2 linked regions of the Azospirillum brasilense genome follow. The protein of the gene in region 1 interacts with the protein of each later gene in a pairwise test. Links are inferred from orthologs where the notes say so. Each region holds a gene or a part of one and is shown on either strand. Other genes may lie near its edges. The genes, in order: hfq and rho.

The links.
Region 2: the proteins of hfq (region 1) and rho interact in binary tests that used the Escherichia coli proteins (3 or more experiments, as listed by UniProt). The link is inferred for Azospirillum brasilense from one-to-one orthologs.

The regions. Positions count from the first base shown.
Region 1 is NZ_CP059450.1:601,788-609,821, reverse strand. What follows is about bases 3,475-6,376. They hold hfq (RNA chaperone Hfq), read left to right. Parts: upstream 3,475-4,752; coding sequence 4,753-5,001; downstream 5,002-6,376. Other genes in these bases: hflX (GTPase HflX), read left to right, coding at 5,054-6,313; H1Q64_RS16160 (HAD family hydrolase), read left to right, coding at 3,960-4,658; H1Q64_RS16165 (D-amino-acid transaminase), read left to right, coding at 3,475-3,963. In the rest of the region: H1Q64_RS16180 (sigma-54-dependent transcriptional regulator), read left to right, coding at 1-796; H1Q64_RS16175 (hypothetical protein), read left to right, coding at 1,160-1,468; Trk system potassium transporter TrkA, read left to right, coding at 1,681-3,057; more of H1Q64_RS16165, read left to right, coding at 3,100-3,474; H1Q64_RS16145 (hypothetical protein), read left to right, coding at 6,486-6,770; H1Q64_RS16140 (hypothetical protein), read left to right, coding at 6,872-7,402; H1Q64_RS16135 (inositol monophosphatase family protein), read left to right, coding at 7,399-8,034. UniProt on the Escherichia coli protein: RNA chaperone that binds small regulatory RNA (sRNAs) and mRNAs to facilitate mRNA translational regulation in response to envelope stress, environmental stress and changes in metabolite concentrations.
Region 2 is NZ_CP059449.1:972,975-980,970, forward strand. Bases 3,269-6,132 are described here. They hold rho (transcription termination factor Rho), read left to right. Parts: upstream 3,269-4,004; coding sequence 4,005-5,261; downstream 5,262-6,132. Other genes in these bases: H1Q64_RS04620 (cation-translocating P-type ATPase), read right to left, coding at 3,269-3,644; secB (protein-export chaperone SecB), read right to left, coding at 5,402-5,899; H1Q64_RS04635 (FxsA family protein), read right to left, coding at 6,000-6,132. In the rest of the region: hemE (uroporphyrinogen decarboxylase), read left to right, coding at 1-390; protoporphyrinogen oxidase HemJ, read left to right, coding at 440-868; more of H1Q64_RS04620, read right to left, coding at 885-3,268; more of H1Q64_RS04635, read right to left, coding at 6,133-6,617; H1Q64_RS04640 (Tim44/TimA family putative adaptor protein), read left to right, coding at 6,861-7,535; H1Q64_RS04645 (murein transglycosylase A), read left to right, coding at 7,549-7,996. UniProt on the Escherichia coli protein: Facilitates transcription termination by a mechanism that involves Rho binding to the nascent RNA, activation of Rho's RNA-dependent ATPase activity, and release of the mRNA from the DNA template.

The sequences.
Region 1 (8,034 bases):
GCGCCCCGACCGGCTGGAAATGGAGCTGTTCGGCACGGAAGCCGGCGTGGACGGCGGCGGGCGCAAGATCGGCACCTTCGAGCAGGCGCACGGCGGCACGCTGCTGCTCGACGAGGTCGCCGACATGCCGCTGGAAACCCAGGGCAAGATCGTCCGCGCCCTGCAGGAGCAGGTGTTCGAGCGGGTCGGCGGCGGCCAGCGCGTCGAGGTGGATGTGCGCGTCGTCGCGACCTCCAACCGCGACCTCCAAGCCGAGATCGACCAGGGCCGCTTCCGCCAGGACCTGTTCTATCGTCTCGCCGTCGTGCCAATCCGCGTGCCCTCGCTGGCCGAGCGGCGCGAGGACATTCCGCTGCTGGCCCGCCACTTCATGCAACGCTCCGCCGAGGCCGCCGGTCTGCCGGCCCGCGACTTCGGCGAGGACGCCATGGCCGCGCTGCAGGCCTACGACTGGCCGGGCAACGTGCGCCAACTGCGCAACGTGGTGGATTGGCTGCTCATCATGGCGCAGGGCGACCCCAAGGAGCCGATCCGCGCCGACCAGCTACCGCCGGAAATCGGCGCCATCACCCCCACCGTCCTGAAATGGGACAAGGGTGGCGAGATCATGGGCCTGCCGCTCCGCGAGGCGCGCGAGGTGTTTGAGCGCGAGTATCTGTTGGCCCAGGTGACGCGCTTCGGCGGCAACATCTCCCGCACCGCGTCCTTCGTGGGGATGGAGCGTTCCGCCTTGCACCGGAAGCTGAAATCGCTCGGCGTGCACGGCAGCGAGAAGGGCAAGCTGTTCGTCGAGTAGGCTTGTCCAGCATCGTCAAGCACGAGGCGCCGTCTTTTCTCCTGAAGCAGGTTTTCCGAGCATGTCCCGAACGCGGGCGGCTTGGGAACCTGCTTTTATTTTGTCTGAGGGCGGTGCTTGCCGACTTGTGTCGTTGGTGTGCGTCTTCTGGAATTGTGTTGCGGTAATTCTATTATTTTAATTGATCTTAATTGACTATTTCCTTTTTTCAATTAATCATTAAATACAATTGTATTTATATATTTTGTGAAATTACGAGTAACATATTTTGTGTTGATCGAAGTGCATTGCCTAAATATTCATTGGCTTGTGAGCGCGCTTAACAACAAACAGCATTTTCTTTTTATGAGGAGGAATCACAATATGGCGACCACTGCTGTCCTGACGGTCAATTATACCGACAACCAACTTGTTGCTTATTTGAACGGCGCTCAAGTTTACAACCGCATTGGTGGTGGCGAATCGATCAATGAACAGGTCGTGCTGACCGGCAACCTGCAGGCCGGCGTGAATCAGCTTCTGCTGATCGGTGTGAATTTCAACGGGCCAGCCCATTTCCAGGGATCGGTCAACATCGATGGCCGCTCGCAGGACTTCAACTTCGACACCCGCAAGGACGGTGCTCCGGAAGGAGTCGTCACGCAGTTCTATTACACGATCGACAACAGCTGACGCCAGGGCTGGGAAAACGGGTCTCCGTTTCGCGATGATTGCCCGAGGGAAGGGTGATGGGGCAGAGAGCATCCGTCACCCCTCTTCCTGTCCACGCTCGCATGTCGGCCCGTATTTCCCTTCGCAAACATAGAGTTGGTGCGCTCTGCCGCAAAATGATAAGGTCCCTATCCTAATTGCCTGGAAAATGGGCGGGGAAGGGTGCAAAGGCCGTGAAGGTCATCGTTTGCGGAGCCGGGCAGGTCGGCTCGAACATCGCGCGCTATCTGGCGTCCGAGGGCAACAACGTCACGGTGATCGACCATTCGCCGGAACTCATCCAGCGAATCAGCGACACGCTCGACGTGCAGGCCATGGTCGGCCACGCTTCGCACCCCGACGTTCTGGAGGCGGCGGGGGCGGGCGAGACCGACATGATCATCGCGGTCACCCAGATCGACGAGATCAACATGGTGGCCTGCGAGGTCGCCCACGCGCTGTTCAAGGTGCCGACCAAGATCGCCCGCGTCCGCAACCAGAGCTATCTGAAGCCGATCTGGGCGGACCTGTTCAGCCGCGACCACATGCCGATCGACGTCATCATCTCCCCGGAGATCGCGGTGGCGCGCGCCATCGCCCGCCGGCTCCAAGTGCCGGGCGCCTTCGACATGATTCCGCTGGCGGACGGCAAGGTCCGCGTCGTCGGCGTGCTCTGCACCGAAACCTGCCCGGTGCTGCACACGCCGCTGCGCCAGTTGACCGGCCTGTTCCCCGACCTGGGTCTGGAGGTGGTGGCGATCATCCGCAACGACCGCTCCTTCATCCCCGGCGGCGACGACCAGATGCTGCCGGGCGACGAGGTCTATTTCGCCTGCGACAACCGCCACCTGAACCGCGCCATGGCCGCCTTCGGCCACGAGGAGGTGGAGGCCCGCCGCATTATCATCCTGGGCGGAGGCAACATCGGGCTGTGCTTGGCGGAGGAACTGGAGGCGAAGTACCCCCAGGTCACCGCGCGCATCATCGAGATGAACCGCAGCCGCGCCCAGTTCGTGGCGCAGCGCCTGTCGCGCACCATGGTGCTGCACGGCGACGGGCTGGACCCGGAGATCCTGGAGGAGGCCAACGTCCGCGCTACCGAGACGGTGGTCGCCGTGACCAACGACGACGAGGGCAACATCCTCTCCTCGCTGCTCGCCAAGCGGCACGGGGCGAAGCGCGCCATCACGCTGATCAACAAGGCGTCCTACACCTCTCTGGTGTCGCCGCTGGGGATCGACGCGGTGGTCAGCCCGCGCGCCATCACCGTGTCGAACATCCTCCAGTACGTCCGTCGCGGCCGCATCCGCGCGGTGCACAGCCTGCGCGACGGCTTTGCCGAGGTCATCGAGGCGGAGGCGCTGGAAACCTCCGCGGTGGTCAACACCCCGCTGCGTGAGGTGAAGCTGCCCTCCGGGGTCATCGTCGGCGCCATTGTGCGCGGCGACGAGGTCATCATCCCGCGCCCGGCCACGGTGATCCGTCCGAAGGACCGTGTCATCATCCTGGCTACCGCTGGTCAGGTGAAAAAGGTGGAGAAGATGTTCGCCGTCCGGCTTGAATTCTTCTGATCGCCTCCCGTATCGTTTTTGGCACCAACAAAAAGAACCTCCATGGCTCGATGGGCATACGTCAACGGCCGTTACCTGCCGCACCGGCAGGCGGCGGTTCATGTGGAAGATCGCGGTTTCCAGTTCGCCGACGGCGTCTATGAGGTGGTGACTCTCCTCGATGGGCGCTTCGCGGACCTGGACGGCCATATGGAGCGTCTGGGCCGCAGCCTGTCGGAGCTGCGCATGGACTGGCCGGCGGCGCCACGCGTCGTGACGATGATCGCCCGCGAGCTGGTGCGGAGGAACGGCGTCCGCAACGGGGCGCTGTACATCCAGGTCACCCGCGGCGTCGCCCCGCGGGACTTCAAGTTCCCGGCAAGCATCCCCGCGACTCTGGTGATGACCGTCAAGCGGGTCACCGCCTTCGCCAAGCCGGAGCAGCTCGAGAAGGGTGTGGCCGTGGTCACGGTGCCCGACATCCGCTGGGGCCGGTGCGACATCAAGACGGTCGGTCTCCTCGCCCCGGTGCTTGCCAAGCAGCAGGCCACCGAATCGGGCGCCTACGAGGCGTGGCTGATCGATCCGGACGGCACAGTGACGGAGGGGGCCTCCTCCAACGCCTGGATCGTCACGCAGGACGGCGTGCTGGTGACCCGCGCCCCGTCGCGGAAGATCCTCAACGGCATCACCCGCCAATCGCTTCTGCGGCTGGCCGGCGAGCGCGGCATCCCGGTGGAGGAGCGCAGCTTCACGGTGGAGGAGGCGCTCGCCGCCCGCGAGGCCTTCGTGTCCTCCGCCGGTACCTTCGCGCTGCCGGTGACCCGCATCGACGGCAAGCCGGTAGGCGAGGGCAGGCCGGGGCCGGTCACGCGGACGCTGCGTCAGGCCTATCTCGATTACGTGGCCGCCGGGGTGCCGTCATGAGCGACGCCGCCGCCGTCATCGACCGCCTGCCCGTGCTGCCGCGCGCCGTCCTCTACGACTGGGACAACACGCTGGTCGACAATTGGGGCACGGTGCGCGCCGCGCTGAACCACGCGCTGGTCACCTTCGGTCATCCGGCCTGGACCGAGGATGAGGCGAGGGAGCGCATCAAGCAGTCGCTGCGCGACAGCTTCCCCCGCATCTTCGGGGAGCGCTGGACCGACGCGCGCGACCTTTTCTACGCCTATTTCGAGGCGCATCACCTGGAGCATCTCCGGCCCCTGCCGGGTGCGGAATCCCTGCTGCGCGGCTTCGCCGAGCGCGGAATCTATCAGGCGGTGGTCTCGAACAAGACCGGCCGCTTCCTGCGGGCGGAAGCCGACGCCCTGGGCTGGACCGGCTATTTCGGCCGTCTGGTCGGCGCCCAGGACGCCGAATTCGACAAGCCGCACGGCGCACCGGTGATGATGGCGCTGGAACCGGCGAACATTCCGCCGGGTCCGGACGTCTGGTTCGTAGGAGACGCCGACATCGACATGGAATGTGCCCATGGCGCGGGAATGGTCCCGGTGCTAATAGGGGCGGGGGAGGGCAGCGGCTTCACCCGCTTCCCTCCGGCCCACCGGTACGACACCTGCCATGCATTGTGCGGCTTGGTGGGCAACGGTGGTGACACCATATCGGATGACCAGTAGTCGAGACGGTTGCGACCAGCCATACCTTATCGCTGCAGGGGGCGGGCTTCTAACAAGGGGCCCCAAAAAACACTGAAGAAGGGGGCGACATAAAATGTCTGAAAAAAGCCAAAATGTGCAGGACGTGTTCCTCAACCACGTCCGCAAGAACAAGACTCCCGTAACCGTGTTCCTTGTGAACGGTGTTAAACTTCAGGGAATCATCACCTGGTTCGACAACTTCTCGGTTCTGCTGCGGCGCGATGCGCATTCGCAGCTCGTCTACAAGCACGCCATCTCCACCGTGATGCCTGCGCATCCGATCCAACTCTTCGAGCCGCCCAAGGAAGGTGAAAACGTCTGATTTTTCGACCAATGGCAATGGCCGGACGCCTGATGCCTCCGGCCGCGCCATCGTGGTCCACCCCGTCCTCCGCAATGAGGCGGACGGGGTCCTGCGCCATCCCGAATCCTGCCTGGACGAGGCGGTGGGCCTTGCCCGCGCCATCGATCTGGAGGTCGTGCACGCCGAATGCGCGCGGGTGAACCGCCCGCAGCCTTCGATCCTTCTCGGGTCGGGGACGGTGGAGCATTTTGCCCAGATCGTGGAGGAGACGGAGGCATCCCTCGTCATCCTCGACCACGCGCTGTCGCCGGTGCAGCAGCGCAATCTGGAAAAGGCCCTCAAGGTCAAGGTCATCGACCGCACCGGCCTGATCCTGGAGATCTTCGGCGCCCGCGCCCGCACGCGCGAAGGCATGCTCCAGGTCGAGCTGGCCGCCCTGACCTACCAGAAGTCGCGCCTCGTCCGCTCCTGGACCCACCTGGAACGCCAGCGCGGCGGCTTCGGCTTCCTCGGCGGCCCCGGTGAATCCCAGCTTGAGATGGACCGCCGGTTGATCGGCGACCGCATCGTCAAGATCAAGAAGGAGTTGGAGGAGGTCCGCCGCACCCGCGGTCTGCACCGCAAGGCGCGCGCCAAGGTGCCGTACCCCGTGGTGGCTCTGGTCGGCTACACCAACGCCGGCAAGTCGACGCTGTTCAACCGGCTGGCCAACGCCGACGTCTTCGCCAAGGACCTGCTGTTCGCCACGCTGGACCCGACGATGCGTCAGGTGACCCTGCCGTCCGGGCGCAAGGTGATCCTGTCGGACACGGTGGGCTTCATCTCCGACCTGCCGCACGGCCTCGTCGCCGCCTTCCGCGCCACGCTGGAGGAGGTCGACGCCGCCGACATCATCCTGCATGTCCGCGATGTCTCCCACCAGGACAGCGAGGCCCAGAAGGCCGACGTGCACGAGGTCATGAGCGATATGGGCATCGACCCGGACGCCGACGACCGCGTGATCGAGGTGCTGAACAAGATCGACGCGCTGGACGAGGAATCCCGCGAGGCGATCCTGGCCCAGACGGCCCGCAACCCGCGCGCCGTCGCGGTGTCCGCCCTGTCGGGGGCGGGGATCGCGGATCTCGACCGGCTGCTCGACCAGCGGATGAACGCCCACCGCCATGTGGTGGACCTGTCCGTGGAGTTGGGGGACGGGGCGGCGCTCGCGTGGCTCTATGAAAAAGGTGAGGTGCTGGAGCGGCGGGATGATGAGGTCCAGGCCCACATCCAGGTGGCCATCGACCCGGCGGATCTGGCCCGTTTCGAGAAGCGGTTCGTGCACGGCTGATCTTTCGCCATAAAGGAAGCGGGCGCGTCATAATTCGTTCGTGCACATGCGACGACATGACGCGCCCGATTTCAGCCCCGTCCTACGACGTCCGAGGTGTAGCCTTTTCCCAACGCGCCCCCGATATTTGAGCCGGGGAGCCGATGGGTTATCCCCGGGAGGAGGCCCGCCTATGCGTTTGCAGACCGATCCAACACACTTTTCGATCACCGCCTTCCTGGCCGATCAGGTGACCCTGGTCGCCCGGCAGGAGCAATTGTCGCCCGGTGCCGCGGTGCTGCGCATCCAGGAACTGTCGCGCGACAACGCCGGTCGCGCCCGTCTTCTGGAAATCATCAGTGACGCCTGGCGCAAGGAAACCAACCCGACGGAAAGCAGCAAGATCGCCGCCCTGCGGTCCGAACTGGCCGCCTGGGCGCTGCACGCCACCCCGAGCGACAGCCTGCCGCGCTCCTGACGGAGGCGGGGGGTGCCGGGACAAGGATTTGTCCGTGGCTATGCAGCGGGCAGGACGCCATAATGGCGGCTCGGCCCGCTTCTTCTTTTGTCCGGATTCCCTTGCGCGTCCCGATCGCTCTCCTGTCCCTGGCGTTTCTGGCCTTCGCGGGCACCGCCGCAGCCGTCGAACGGGTGTTGCCACCGGGATTCGTGGAGGAGCCGCCGGTCGCTCCGGAAGATCCCCTGCCGCCGGAGCCTGCGGAGTTTCCTCCCGCCCCCTTCAGCCCACTGGTCGTGGCGCCGGACCCGAAGGAACTGCTGAAGGCCTGCAAGGAAGCCACCTTCACCGACTGCTTCCGCCTGTGGCGTCCGCCCCCGCCGCCGCCCAAGGAGGAGACGCGGGAAGCGCGCGACGTGCCGCAGCCCCCGCCCGATCCGAGCGCGCCGCGCAAGCCGCCGGAACCCGGCCCGCTGACCGGCACGCCGCCCGCCCCGAACCCCGCGGCCGATCAGGCCACCTATGACGCGCTGGTCAAAGCGTTGAAAGACAGTGGTTTGGACGGCAAAGTCATGCTGCCGGAACCGCCGAAGGATGGCGGAACGGTTCTGAGACTCGATCCCCGATCCAACAAAGCGGTACCGAAACCGTGACGAATTTTCCGATTCCTGACGTCGACCGCGTCTCCGCGATCATCCGCGAGGTCGCGGAGAGCGAGATTCTTCCCTATTTCCGCGATCTGGCGAACGCCGGCATCCGCGAGAAGACCGGGCCGGCCGATCTCGTAACCCTGGCCGACGAAGCGGGCGAACGCGCCTTGACGCCGCGCTTGCTGGACCTGCTTCCCGGCAGCACGGTGGTGGGGGAGGAGGCCGTCTCCGAGGACAAGTCCCTGCTCGACCGCATCCATGGCGACGCGCCGGTCTGGATCATCGACCCGATCGACGGCACGCTGAACTTCGCGAACGGGCGCCCGCTCTTCGCCGTGATCATCGCCTTGGCCTGCCGCGGCGAGACGCTGGCCGGCTGGATCTACGACCCGTGCGACGGGCGCATCGCCACGGCGGTGAAAGGGCAGGGCGCCCACCTGAACGGCAAGCGCGTCACGGTCGCCTCGGCGGTCCCCCTGACCGAGATGACCGGAGCGCTGTCGACGCGATTCTGCGCCGAGGATCTCGGGCGACAGTTGGATGAGCGCGGCCGCTCCCTGGGTCCCCGCGTCTGCCTGTCCAGCGCCGCGCAGGAGTATCTGCGCTTGCTCGACGGCCGGGCGCAATTCTCGATG
Region 2 (7,996 bases), on another replicon or contig:
TGGGTGATCGAGCCGACACGGCGGATTGTGGACCGGATCAAGGCGCGCCACCCCGCGATTCCAGTCATCGGTTTCCCGCGCGGTGCGGGCCTCTCCTATGAGGAGTACGTCACGGGCAGTGGTGTGGATGCGGTCGGGCTCGACACCACCGTCCCGGTGGCTTGGGCGGCCGGGAATCTGCAATCCAGATTGCCGGTGCAGGGCAACCTCGACCCGATCATGCTCGCCGCCGGTGGCGAGGCCCTGCGCACCGCCGCGTCGGAGATTCTGGAGACGCTTGCCGGCAAGCCCTTCGTCTTCAACCTGGGCCACGGCGTGATCCAGACCACCCCGCCGGACCACGTCGCCGAGCTGGCCCGTCTGATCAAGGACTGGCCGAACCGCGGCTAAGCCCCGGCAGGTTCCAAGAAACGCGCAACAGGATGAGAAGGGGAGACCGGTGCTTTATCTCTGGGTCAAGGCTCTGCACGTCATCAGCATCATCGCCTGGATGGCCGGGCTTCTCTATCTACCGCGGCTGTTCGTCTATCATTGCGAGACGGCGCCGGGCTCCGAATCCTCGGAGCGGTTCAAGGTGATGGAGCGCCGCCTGCTGCGCGCCATCATGAATCCGGCGATGGGCGCCGCCTACCTGTTCGGAATCGCGATGATCGTGATGGAGCCGGCCTGGATGAAGCAGGGCTGGCTGCACGCCAAGCTGCTGTTCGTCCTGGCCCTGACCGGCACGCACATGATGATGGCGCGCTGGCGGAAGGACTTCGAGGCGGACCGCAACACCCGCCCGCAGCGTTTCTTCCGCATGTGGAACGAGGCGCCGACCCTGCTGATGATCGGCATCGTCATCTTCGTGATCGTAAAGCCGTTCTGATGGGAAGGGGCGGCGGTCAGCCCCGCCGCCCCATCACCCGGCGGGTGACCGCCTTCTCCGCCTCGACCGCCAGGAAGATCGCCAGACCGGCCGCCGTCATGGCCACCCACTGGGTCCAGTCCACCGCCGCCGTGCCGAACAGGCTCTGCAGGGGCGGGGCATAGGTGAAGGCGAGCTGGAAGACCAGCATCAGCCCGATGGAGATCCACACCGGGCGGCTGCCGAACAGCCCTCGCCGGTTCAGCACCGAGGCGGTGACCGCCCGGGCGTTCAGCAGGAAGAAGATCTCCCCCATCACCAACGCGTTGACGGCCATGGTGCGGGCGACCGGCGTCGGGTCGCCGTGGCCCTCGTGCAGCAGGAAGAATCCAAAGCTGGTGGCGACCAGGAGTGCCATCACCAGCACCATGCGCCCGATCAGGAAGCCGGGCAGGATCGGCTCGTCCTGCGGGCGGGGCGGGCGCTTCATCACCGCCGCTTCCGGCGGCTCGAAGGCCAGCGCCAAGCCCAGCGTCACCGCCGTGACCATGTTGACCCAGAGAATCTGTACGGGCGTGATCGGCAGCGTGTAGCCGGCCAGCACGGCGACCAGGATCACCAGCGCCTGGGCGCCGTTGGTCGGCAGCATGAACAGGATCGTCTTGCGCAGATTGTCGTAGACGGTCCGCCCTTCCTCCACGGCGTGGGCGATGGAGGCGAAGTTGTCGTCGGCCAGCACCATGCTGGCGGCCTCCTTCGCGGCCTCCGTGCCCTTGCAGCCCATGGCGACGCCGACGTCGGCGCGCTTCAGGGCGGGGGCGTCGTTCACCCCGTCCCCGGTCATGGCGACCGTGTGGCCGGCCGTCTGGAGCGCGCGGACGAGGCGCAACTTGTGCTCCGGCGTGGTGCGGGCGAAGACGTCGGTGTCGCGCGCCACGGCGACCAGCGCCGCGTCGTCCAGCCGGTCCAGTTCGGTCCCGGACACGGCGTCGCCCGACAGGTTGAATTGCCGCCCGATGGCCTGGGCGGTGCCGGCGTGGTCGCCGGTGATCATCTTGACGCGGATTCCCGCCGCCTGGCACTCGGCCACCGCCGCCACCGCCTCCTCGCGGGCCGGATCGATGAAGCCGCACAGGCCGAGCAGGATCAGCCCCTCCCGCACGTCGTCCATGTCGAGCACAGTCTGGCCGGGCAACGCGGGGCGGGCGGCGAGCGCCAGGACGCGCTGGCCACGCGCCGCCAAGTCCTCCACCTGCACCCGCCAGTGGGCGGCGTCGAGCGGCGCGCTGCCGCCGTCCGCAGCCCGTACGTGCGTACACATGGACAGCACGCGCTCTGGCGCGCCCTTAACGTACAGCAGCCCGTGCCCCTCATGGTCGTGGTGCAGAGTGGCCATGTACTTGTGTTCGGATTCGAAGGGGATGACGTCCGTACGCGGGCAGCGGGCGGCTTCCTCCCGCGCGTCCAGCCCGGCCTTCATGCCGAGCGCCAGCAGGGCGCCGTCGGTCGGGTCGCCGGCCACCGTCCAGCCGCCGCTGCCATCGCCGCCATCCTCGCCGCGCTGAAGCTCCGCGTCGTTGCACAGCAGGGCGGCGCGGGCCAGCTCGACCAGCACGGGATCGGCGGCGGGATCCAGGGCCTTGCCGTCGCGGCGGAACTCGCCTTCGGGGCGGTAGCCGGTGCCGGTCACCGCGCAGTCGCCCGCCGCGGTTACCACGGTCTGCACGACCAGCTCGTTGCGGGTCAGCGTGCCGGTCTTGTCGGAGCAGATGATCCCGACCGAGCCCAGCGTTTCCACCGCCGGCAGGCGGCGGATGATGGCGTTGCGCCGGGCCATGCGGGTGACCCCGATGGCCAGAGTGATCGTCATTACCGCCGGCAGCCCTTCCGGAATCGCCGCTACCGCGAGACCGACCGCGGCCATGACCATGTCCGGCCAGGGTTCCCCCTGCACCAGCGAGCCGTAGAGGAAGGTCAGCGCGGTCAGCGCCAGGATGCCGATGGTCAGCCAGCGCCCGAAGACCGCCATCTGGGCGAGCAGCGGCGTGGTCAGCTCCTCAACGCCCGCCAGGAGCGTGCCGATGCGGCCCAGCTCCGTCCGGTCCCCCGTGGCCACCACGACGCCCGTGGCCTGTCCCTGGGCCACCAGCGTGCCGGAATAGGCCATGCCGCCGCGCTCCGCCAGGGGAGCGTCCGCGGCCACCGCGTCGGCGCTCTTGGCGACCGGCACGGACTCCCCGGTCAGCGCTGCCTCCTGCACGCGCAGCCCCTTGACCCGGACCAGCCGCAGGTCCGCCGGCACCTTGTCGCCCGAGGCCAGCAGCACCCGGTCGCCGGGTACCAGATCCTCCGCCGGGACGGTGACCTGATGGCCGCCGCGCAAAACCACCGCCTGCGGCGACAGCATGCTGCGGATGGCGTCCAGCGCCTGCTCCGCCTTGCCTTCCTGGACGTAGCCGATGGCCGCGTTGATCAGCACCACGCCGGCGATCACCGCGGCGTCGACGAACTCGCCGAGCAGAACCGTGACGATTCCCGCGCTGATCAGCACATAGATCAGCAGATTGTCGAACTGCGCCAGGAAGCGCATCAGCGCCGACCGGCGGGGTGGTGGAGTCAGCCGGTTGGGGCCGTACCGCCGCCGGCGCTCCGCCGCCTCGTCGGGCGTCAGCCCGTCGTCGGGGCTGTCCAGCGCGGCCAAGGCCTGGTCCGGGGGCTGGGCGTGCCAGGGCAGGGGGTCGGTGGAGGTTTCGGGAGCAACGATGGTTCCGGGTCCGGAACGGTCATGCGGGCTCATGATGTCAACCAAACCGTTTCTGTCCTGAACGTTCAGGTCGTGCGCTGGTGGCCTGGATAACAGGGGATGCGGCATCGTGACCCGGACGAAGACGCGCAAGAATCCAGCCCGTTTCCAAGAATTCGCTTTCATTTGACTTGCAGACGGCGTTCCGCTAACCATCTTTCCCACCACGGGGCGGCAAGCCTCGCGGGCACCCATCCCACATCCGCCGTTCCGTCCCTCCCCAACGATCTGGGCGCGACGTCCGACAGGCATTCCCAGCCTTCAGCGCCGTTCGACGCTCAACCGACGCACCCTGCGCCGGCCCGGGACCTCTGGCACTCCCCCTCGCATGACCGATTCCCTTAAGGCACCCCCATGCATCTCCAAGAGCTGAAGTGCAAGAGCCCCGCCGAACTGCTGGCGTTCGCCGAGGAACTGCAGATCGAGAACGCCAGCACTCTGCGCAAGCAGGACATGATGTTCGCCATCCTCAAGCAGCTGGCGGAAAACGATGTCCCGATCTACGGCGACGGCGTGCTCGAGGTTCTTCAGGACGGCTTCGGGTTCCTGCGCTCGCCGGAGGCCAACTATCTTCCCGGCCCTGACGACATCTATGTCAGCCCCAGCCAGGTGCGCCGCTTCAGCCTGCGCACCGGCGACACGGTCGAAGGCCAGATCCGCGCGCCCAAGGATGGCGAGCGCTACTTCGCCCTTCTCAAGGTCAACACGATCAACTTCGATGCGCCGGACAAGGTCCGCCACCGCATCAACTTCGACAACCTGACCCCGCTCTATCCGGAAGAGCGGCTGCGCATGGAAGTCGACGACCCGACCAAGAAGAACTACACGGGCCGCATCATCGACCTCGTGGCGCCGCTGGGCAAGGGCCAGCGCGGGCTGATCGTCGCCCCGCCGCGCACGGGCAAGACCGTGATGCTGCAGAACATCGCCCATTCCATCGCAACCAACCACCCGGAAGCCTATCTGATCGTCCTGCTGATCGACGAGCGTCCGGAAGAGGTGACCGACATGGCCCGCTCCGTGCGGGGCGAGGTCATCAGCTCCACCTTCGACGAGCCGGCGACGCGCCACGTCCAGGTTGCCGAGATGGTCATCGAGAAGGCCAAGCGGCTGGTCGAGCACAAGCGCGACGTGGTCATCCTGCTGGACTCCATCACCCGTCTGGCCCGCGCCTACAACACCGTCGTTCCCTCCTCGGGCAAGGTGCTGACCGGCGGTGTCGACGCCAACGCGCTGCAGCGCCCGAAGCGCTTCTTCGGTGCGGCCCGCAACATCGAGGAGGGCGGTTCGCTGACCATCATCGCGACCGCGCTGATCGACACCGGCAGCCGCATGGACGAGGTGATCTTCGAAGAGTTCAAGGGCACCGGCAACTCCGAGATCGTGCTGGACCGCAAGCTCTCCGACAAGCGCACCTTCCCGGCCATCGACATCTCCAAGTCGGGCACCCGCAAGGAGGAGCTGCTGGTGGACAAGGGCACCATCTCCAAGATGTGGATCCTGCGCCGCATCCTGATGCCGATGGGTGTGACCGACGCGGTGGACTTCCTGGTCGACAAGCTGAAGCACACAAAGTCGAACTCGGAATTCTTCGAGTCCATGAATCAGTAATCGGTGGTTTCCTCTCCCCCATCCGGTCCAAGGGCGGGGGAGGGCACAAAAAAGGCGGGAGGCCCCAATGGAGCCTCCCGCCTTTTTGTTTGCCCGAAACCGATGGCCCGGATCAGAACGCTGCCGTCAGAATCGCCATATCAGAACGGCGACTGCGGCGCCTCTTCGGCCTGGGCCTGCTGGCCGGCGGTCTGGCGACGGTACAGGTCGACGAAGTCGATCGGGTTGATCATCAGCGGCGGGAAGCCGCCGTCCTGGGTGCAGCCGGCCACGATGGCGCGGGCGAACGGGAACAGCATCCGCGGCGCCTCGATCAGCAGCACCGGGCGGTGATGCTCCTGCGGCAGGCCCGGAAGCTGGAACAGGCCGCCGTAGGCGACCTCGACCAGGAAGGCGGTCGCCTCGGCCTGCTTGGCCTCGCAATGCAGCTTGAGCACGACCTCGTAGACGTCCTCGCCCATCGGCTGAACCTGCACGTCCACGCCGATGTTGACCTGCGGCTGCGGCTGGCCGGGCAGCAGGCTTTGCGGTGCGTTGGGGTTCTCGAAGGACAGGTCCTTCACATACTGCGCCAGCACATGCATCGGCAGCGACGAGGCGGCTTCCTGATCTTGACCGTTGATCTGCTGATCGGACATGGACAACTCCTGGCCGCGGGGCGGCATCACGATGGAAAGGTCTTCAAGACCCGCTGGCTAGCACGGAACCGCTGGCTCCACAAAGTGAAACCGGTGCGTTTCACCCGCGGTCGTTGCGGTAGGGCGAACCGGGCGGCGCCCAGCGGGAGTCCCCGAGCTTGGGCGTGTCGTCCGGCCCGTCGCGGTCCGCCGGACCGGCGTTTCCCGGACGGCCGCCATCGGGGTCGACCTCCTGGTAATCGACGTCGATCACACCCGGCGGCGGGCGGTCGGGCGGCCCGCCATGGGGGCCGTTCGGATTGCCGGCGTTCCAGCCTTGGCCACCCGCCTGACCGCCCATGCGGCCGTGCATCTGGAAGGAGGCCGCGCCTTTCATACGGTCGAACAGCCAGCGGCCCAGAGCGTTGCGGATCGGGCGCACGAACAGCAGGATTCCGACGATGTCCGTCAGGAAGCCGGGGATGATCAGCAGCAGGCCGGCGACGACGACGCAGAACCCCTCGAATACGGCGCCGACCGGGCTCTCGCCGCGCTCCGCCGCCTCCTGCGCGCGTTTGAGAACGGACAATCCCTGCCACCGGATCAGCACGGACCCGAGGATGGCGGACAGGATCACCAGCCCGACCGTCGGGCCGGCGCCAATCCAGTCGCCGACCTCGATGAAGGTGGCGATTTCCGCGATCGGCAGCAAAAGGAACAACAGCAACAGGGGATTCATGGCCGTCCTTGCTCTTTCAACCCCGAGGGCCTATCTACACCAGGGTACGTCACCCGATCTTTGGTTGGAAGAACAGCTCCGGCACGGGTCATCGGGTGGAATCCTCGGCGGAGAGGGCGAGCTGGGATCTGGTCCCGGCACCGTTCCGGTACACTTAATGCTCACCCGCCGGAGGGTCCAGTAGTGGATCAAGCGGGGCCGGTGATTTCGGGGCCGGCCTTCAGTCACCCGGAAGGATGGATGATGGGAGATGGGTTTGTGTTCGTCGAGATCCTGATCTTCGCGATGATCGCGGCGTTTCTCGTGTACCGGCTGCGCAGCGTGCTCGGCCGCCGCACCGGTGAGGAGCGTCAGCGGCCGAACCCCTTCACGGCCCGCCCCAACAACCAGCCCGACAACGTGGTGGCGATGCCCAACCGCGAGCGGCCCCTGCCGAACACCGCCCCGTCGCCCGACGAGCCGGTGTCGCTGGCCACGGCGCTGGAGCAGATCAAGGCCGCCGACCCCAGCTTCGACGAGAAGTATTTCCTGCAGGGCGCCCGCGGCGCCTTCCAGATGATCGTGGAGGCCTTCGCCAAGGGCGACACGGCCACCCTGCGCCCCCTGCTCTCGGACGAGGTCTACGACAACTTCGCCCGCGCGGTGCGCGAGCGCCAGTCGGCCGGCGAGACGCTGGAGACCCGCATCGAAACGATCACCGACGCCGATGTGGTGGAGGCCCGCATGGACGGCCGCACCGCGCTGGTCACCGTGAAGTTCGTGTCGGAGCAGATGAACGTCGTGCGCAACAGCGCCGGTGCCGTGGTGGACGGCGATCCCAACGCCGTGGTCGAGGCCGTGGACGTCTGGACCTTCGCCCGAAACACCCGCGCCGGCGACCCGAACTGGGCGCTCGTCGAAACCCGCACCCCTCAATGACCGATCGGTTCTGATGCTCTCTCATCCGGTTGTTCGTCTTAGCGCCGCGGCAGTCCTTGCCGCGGCGTTTCTCATTGGCTGCGAGCGGAAGGAGGAGGAGGCCAAGGCGCCGCCCCCTCCGCCGCCCGAAAAGCTGATCCTCACCCCCGTCGCCTTCACGGCGCTGCCCGGCTGGGGCGCCGACCGCGTGGCGGAGGCCGTCCCGGCCTTCCAGCGCTCCTGCGCGAAGGTCAGGGCGCTGGCCGCCGACCGTTCCATCGGCCCGGACGGGGTCGGCGGCAAGGCGGCGGACTGGCAGGACCCTTGCGCCGAGTTGGCCAAGCTGCCGGCCGGCGACGACGCGGCAGCGCGAGCCTATTTCGAGACGTGGTTCACCCCCTACGCCGCGGCCAACAATGCGGAGCGGCGCGGCCTCTTCACCGGCTATTACGAGGTTGAGCTGAAGGGCAGCCGGTCACCGG